Occultella kanbiaonis: one gene and its partner. Each later gene encodes a partner of the first gene's protein in a complex. Links are inferred from orthologs where the notes say so. Each region holds a gene or a part of one and is shown on either strand. Other genes may lie near its edges.

Region 1 (3,009 bases):
TGGCCCTCCTGGTCGTCGTCGCCCTGTTCGCGCTCTCGTTCGGCGGCGGGTCGACCTTCCAGGCGTTCGTGCTCGCGCTGATCCCGCTGCTGATCGTCGGCAGCGCGGTCCTGCTCGTGGACCGCTGGGAACCCGAGCCGCGGCTGCTGCTCATCGTCGCGTTCGTGTGGGGCGGTGGGGTCGCCGTCTTCATGTCGAGCCTCCTGAACTCCGTCGTCGGCCCGGCGCTCGCGGACGCGCTCGGCACCGGACTCGAGCCCGACGCGGCGAGCGCGATCCTCGGCGCACCGGTCGTGGAGGAGTTCTGGAAGGGCCTCGGCCTGCTGCTGATTTTCCTGCTCCGTCGGCGCCAGTTCAACGGGCCGGTGGACGGGATCGTGTACGCGTCCGTGATCGCGGCCGCGTTCGCGTTCGTGGAGAACATCCAGTACTTCGCTGTCTACGAGGAGACGGTCACCGGGACGTTCATCATCCGGGGACTGGTCTCGCCGTTCGGGCACCTCATCTACACCTCCTGCATGGGGCTCGCCCTCGGGCTCGCCTCCCGAAGCAGGAACCGGGCGGCCTGGTTGTGGATGATGCCGCTCGGGTACCTGGCCGCCGCGCTCCTGCACGGTCTCTGGAACGGCCTGGCGACCTTCCTCGGCGGCGGCATCGGCGCCCTGGTCATCCTGGTGGTGTTCGTGAACTGGCTGCCGTTGGCGGTCTGGGCGTTCATCGTGTTCTGGCTGCGCCGCAAGGAGATCGAGGTCCTGCGCTCACGGCTCTCGGACTACGTCCCGTCCGGGTGGATCGCGCCGCACGAGGTGGACATGCTCTCCTCGCTCCGGGCCCGCAAGCAGGCACGGGACTGGGCGTCCCGCGGTGGCCCGGCCGGCGCCAAGGCCATGAAGGAGTTCCAACGCGCGGCGGTCGCACTCGCGTACGCGCGCCAGGACCTGTACACCGGCCACACCGGGATCCGCGCCCGCCAGGACGAGCTCGTGCTCCTCGAGGACGTCGGGCGCTCGCGCGCCCAGTTCAGGGCCGCGGTCGGCGCGTGAGCGGGCCCGAACGTGTCCGGACGGCTCGAGATCGTTCGGCGATTGCGCTCACGGCTTAGCACTCACCTTGACCGAGTGCTAATCGACGCCTAGATTTTGACACGAAGGCTGCATCGCAAGGTGCAGCGTTCCCCATGCAGGCTCAGGTGGCGTCCGACCCCCGCGACGGCGGACTCGGCCAGGGGCTGCGGGAAACTCTGTCCTGTTCAACACACTCACGCGAAGGGGAGGTCCGCAGTGTCGGTCTCCATCAAGCCGCTCGAGGACCGGATCGTCGTCAAGACGCTCGAGGCCGAGCAGACCACCGCGTCCGGTCTTGTCATCCCGGACACCGCCAAGGAGAAGCCCCAGGAGGGCGAGGTCCTGGCCATCGGCCCGGGCCGCGTCGACGACAACGGCAACCGCGTCCCGCTGGACGTCGCCGTTGGCGACACGGTGATCTACAGCAAGTACGGCGGTACCGAGGTCAAGTACGCGGGCGAGGAGTTCCTCATCCTGTCCGCGCGCGACATCCTCGCAGTCGTCGAGAAGTGACTCGCGCCTGACGCACACGAAGGCTCGGCCCCGATCGGGGCCGAGCCTTCGTCGTTCGTCGGGGCGCTCTGGTGAGGCGCCGGCGCGTCAACTCGCGGCGGGCACGTGCTCGCTGGCCAGGATGGCGGCGCGGTCGTCCTCGGAGAGGCCGCCCCAGACGCCGTACGGTTCGCGCACCCGCAGGGCGTGCTCGCGGCACCGTTGAATCACAGGGCAGGCGGCGCAGACGGCCTTGGCGCCCGCATCCCTGCGGCGCCTCGACGACCCTCGCTCGCCCTCGGGATGGAAGAACTGCTCGGTTCCGATGTCCCGGCAGGCCCCCTCGTATTGCCATTCCCAGAGGTCCATCACTGGCCCGGGAAGCCGCGATAACTCAGCCACGGTGTGTCCTTCCGTTGAAGCGTTTGATCGTTCATGTCCAATGCGAACCAACGTACAACCGCTTCAGAGGTTATTCAAGCCCTCTCCAGAACTGACTCATCCTGCGTGGCAAAAGTTGTTCGATCCCATCCGTCCGCTTACCCTCGAGGAAGCGGTCGATCCCCGGCCGAACCAGAGGAAGGAGCGCCGGTGGTGGCGGCCCGTTCACGAACCGATGCTCCGAGTGCCGACGACGGGATCCGCCTGACGGTCGCCGCGGTCGCAGCGCGCCTGGGCGTCGCCGCACCGACGCTGCGGACCTGGGACCGGCGCTACGGCCTCGGCCCGTCCGGGCACACCGCGGGCAGTCACCGGCGGTACAACGCCAGCGACATCAGCAGGCTGGAGACGATGCGGCGGCTGACCCTGGAAGGAATGGCTCCCGCGGACGCCGCGCGGCTCGCCACCCGCGGTGGACTGTCCGCGGTCGAGTCGGCCTTCGGGGTGCGGGACGGGAGCGGCCCGCAGGGGCGCCGGGCCGCGCCGGAGGCGGATCGGCTTCCCGGCTCGGACCTCGACGACGGACCGACCCTCGAGATCGTCGACCCGCTCTCACTTGCTGCCGCCGCCGTCGAGTCCGACGAGGGCCGGGTGCGGCGCCTGGTTCGCAGAGCAGTTTTCGGTACCTCCATCCTCGGGGCATGGCGCACCCTCGTTCTGCCGGCCCTCGAACTCCTGGCCGGACGCGACCACGCCGACCGGCCCGGACACGATCCCGAGTTCGTGCTGCGCGCGGCAATGCTGGCCGCGGTCCGCGAGTTCGGAAGCACGACGAGCGGCTCGAGCGGCGACGTGCTGATCCTCGCCGAGACCGCCATGCACGTGGAGGCGCACGTCCTGGCCGGCGAGCTCAGCCACCGCGGGTTGCCCACCCGGGTCGTCCGTCCGCGCTCCCGGTCGGTCGCCGACGCGGTCGCGGTGGTGCCAGCGCGGCATGCGCATGGTCGTGCTCCTCGGCGAACCCGACGGCGCGGGCGAGGTCGCCGCCGACGTGACCGCCTCGGGGGAGTAC
Region 2 (3,267 bases), 3.3 Mb from region 1 along the record:
CCGAGCGTGGCCGATCCCGGCCGGGTCGTCGCCGGGCGACGACCCGGCTGGGCCTACGCCCACGTGCCGGCGGGCAGCACCGTGGACGTCACGGAGGCCGTCACCGCGCAGATCGAGCGTTTCGCGCCGGGCTTCCGCGATGTCGTCGTCACCTCCCGGTGCGTGCCCGCCGCCGAGATGGCCGAGCACAACCAGAACTACATCGGCGGGGACATCGCGGCCGGCGCGGTCTCCACCTGGGGCATGGCCGCGCGCCCCCGCCTCAGTACGGACCCGTTCGCCGCGGGGATCCCCGGGGTGTACCTGTGCTCGGCGTCGGTGCCGCCGGGGCCGGGGGTGCACGGCATGGGCGGGCACCACGCGGCGCGGCGGGCCCTGGCCCAGCGGTTCGAGGTGCGGGCGCCGTCGTTGGCGCCGAGTTCGACGGTCTGAGCCTCCTGAGCGGTCGACCGGTGCCGTTCGACGGTCGCCGTGACCGGCGTCACCGCCATCCGGGCCGGGGCGCGCCCGGGGCGACCAGGCGCCCGGGTTCACCTGACTGCGAAACCGTGCCTCCGCCGTCGGGCCCTTCTTGCACTCTCCGGGTGAGAGTGCCAATAATGGCGTTAGCACTCTCGCCTTGAGAGTGACAACACCTGGTCAGTGAGATGAGGCGCTGCGCCGGTGCGGGACATGAACGCATCGGGTGGCGTCGTCCGTCGCGGGCATCGCACCGGCCTTACGAACGCCAGTACCGGAGGATCAGACCCGAATGGCAAAGATCATCGCCTTCAACGAGGAGGCCCGCCGCGGGATGGAGCGTGGGCTCAACACCCTCGCCGACACCGTGAAGGTCACGCTCGGCCCGAAGGGACGCAACGTCGTCCTGGAGAAGAAGTGGGGCGCCCCCACGATCACCAACGATGGCGTGTCCATCGCCAAGGAGATCGAGCTCGAGGAGCCCTTCGAGAAGATTGGCGCCGAGCTCGTCAAGGAGGTCGCCAAGAAGACCGACGACGTCGCGGGTGACGGCACCACCACCGCCACCGTGCTCGCCCAGGCGCTCGTGCGCGAGGGCCTGCGCAACGTCGCGGCCGGCGCCAACCCGATCGCCCTCAAGCGCGGCATCGAGAAGGCCGTCGAGGCCGTGACCGCTGCCCTGCTCGACTCCTCCAAGGAGATCGAGACCAAGGAGCAGATCGCCGCCACCGCCGCCATCTCCGCCGGCGACCCCCAGATCGGCGAGCTCATCGCCGAGGCTCTGGACAAGGTCGGCAAGGAGGGCGTCATCACGGTCGAGGAGTCCAACGCCCTCGGCCTGGAGCTCGAGCTCACGGAGGGTATGCGCTTCGACAAGGGCTACCTGTCCGCGTACTTCGTCACCGACCAGGAGCGTCAGGAGGCCGTCCTGGAGGACGCCTACGTGCTGCTCGTCGAGTCGAAGATCTCGAACGTCAAGGAGCTGCTGCCGCTGCTGGAGAAGGTCATCCAGGCCGGCAAGCCGCTGCTGATCATCTCCGAGGACGTCGAGGGCGAGGCCCTGGCGACCCTGGTGCTGAACAAGCTCCGTGGCATCTTCAAGTCCGTCGCCGTCAAGGCCCCGGGCTTCGGCGACCGCCGCAAGGCCATGCTGACCGACATCGCGATCCTCACCGGCGGCCAGGTCGTCAGCGAGACCGTGGGTCTGAAGCTGGACAACGTTGGCCTCGAGGTCCTCGGTACCGCCCGCAAGGTGGTCATCACCAAGGACGAGACCACGATCGTCGAGGGTGCCGGCGAGGCCGACAGCATCGCCGGTCGCGTGTCGCAGATCCGCGCCGAGATCGAGAACTCCGACTCCGACTACGACCGCGAGAAGCTCCAGGAGCGCCTCGCGAAGCTCGCCGGTGGTGTCGCGGTGATCAAGGCCGGGGCCGCCACCGAGGTGGAGCTCAAGGAGCGCAAGCACCGCATCGAGGACGCCGTCCGCAACGCGAAGGCTGCCGTCGAGGAGGGCATCGTCGCCGGTGGTGGCGTGGCCCTCATCCAGGCCGCGAACACCGCGTTCGCCACCCTCGAGCTCGACGGTGACGAGGCCACCGGCGCGAACATCGTTCGCGTGGCCGTGGACGCGCCGCTCAAGCAGATCGCGATCAACGCCGGCCTCGAAGGCGGAGTTGTCGCGGAGAAGGTCCGCAACCTGCCCGACGGTCACGGCCTCAACGCCGCGACCGGCGAGTACGAGGACCTCCTCGCTGCCGGCATCAACGACCCGGTCAAGGTGACCCGTTCCGCTCTGCAGAACGCCGCCTCGATCGCCGGCCTGTTCCTCACCACCGAGGCCATCGTGGCCGACAAGCCGGAGAAGGCCTCTGCGCCCGCCGGCGGCGGTGGCGACGACATGGGCGGCATGGGCGGCATGGGCTTCTGATCCCCTAGGGATCGCAGCCCGGCCCCACGCCGGTCGAACGCATCACCCGAAGGCCCCCGGTCCGATTGGACCGGGGGTCTTCGCCTCGTTTCGGGCGGGAAGGACTGCCCATGGCTGCCACGCCGGGCTGCGCACTAGGTTCGGGTCCCATGGGTGCAGGCAGTCAGGAGCCGGGGTATCAACCCGGCTGGTCGGGGAGTGTGCAGGGGGCATCCTCCGGACGGCAGTCGCAGGCGCCACACCGGACCGGCACGGGGGCGCCGGTCCGGGTGGACCTGAGGCCGACCGCCAAGGGCATCCTGATCCAGGTCGCCGGAACGGTGCTGACGCTCGGGGTCGGGCTCGTCGCCGTGTTCGGCGGGCTCGCCTCGGACCAGGGTGCCGTGCCGATCGTCGTCGGGGCGATCTTCCTGCTCGCCGGGTTGTTGTTGCTGCTGACGATGCCCAGGGTGCTGCGGGCACGCGCACTCGAGATCGGGCCGATGGGTCTGGACTACCAGGACCCGAAGGGTCACCCCTGGGCCGTTCGCTGGGCCGACCTGGCCGCGGTCGAGGTCAAGTACGGACACTCCCGGTCGCGCGGTGGCCCGTTCTCGGACGGGGTCGTGGTGGCGCTGGAACTCTCCCTGCGCCCGGGCACCGAGGCGCAGTACCCGAACCTCGGCCGGTACCGGCGCGGTGAGGTCCACCGACTCCCGCTCGGTCAGCGCGGCGACCTGCTCGGACCGCTGGCGCAGCCGTTGGGTACGTTCGCACCACCGCAGGTGTTCCATGGCGTGACGAACCTCGGCTCGATCCTTGCCGCCCGCCTGATCTGACGAGTACGGCGGCCTCAGCCGGGGAGTTCGCCCAGCAGGTTCACGCGCGCCTGCTCCGCC

What was found.
Region 2: the proteins of groES (region 1) and groL are in contact, whole or in part, in a cryo-EM structure (PDB 8P4O), measured with the Escherichia coli proteins. The link is inferred for Occultella kanbiaonis from one-to-one orthologs.

What each region holds. Positions count from the first base shown.
Region 1 is NZ_CP046175.1:1,292,909-1,295,917, forward strand. What follows is about bases 233-2,928. They hold groES (co-chaperone GroES), read left to right. Parts: upstream 233-1,280; coding sequence 1,281-1,577; downstream 1,578-2,928. Other genes in these bases: GKS42_RS05720 (PrsW family intramembrane metalloprotease), read left to right, coding at 233-1,043; GKS42_RS05730 (WhiB family transcriptional regulator), read right to left, coding at 1,665-1,958; GKS42_RS05735 (MerR family transcriptional regulator), read left to right, coding at 2,151-2,928. Also shown: more of GKS42_RS05720, read left to right, coding at 1-232; more of GKS42_RS05735, read left to right, coding at 2,929-3,009. UniProt on the Escherichia coli protein: Together with the chaperonin GroEL, plays an essential role in assisting protein folding.
Region 2 is NZ_CP046175.1:4,579,388-4,582,654, reverse strand. What follows is about bases 117-3,070. They hold groL (chaperonin GroEL), read left to right. Parts: upstream 117-751; coding sequence 752-2,389; downstream 2,390-3,070. Other genes in these bases: GKS42_RS21075 (hypothetical protein), read left to right, coding at 2,539-3,070; GKS42_RS21085 (phytoene desaturase family protein), read left to right, coding at 117-432. In the rest of the region: more of GKS42_RS21085, read left to right, coding at 1-116; more of GKS42_RS21075, read left to right, coding at 3,071-3,207; GKS42_RS21070 (DUF4031 domain-containing protein), read right to left, coding at 3,222-3,267.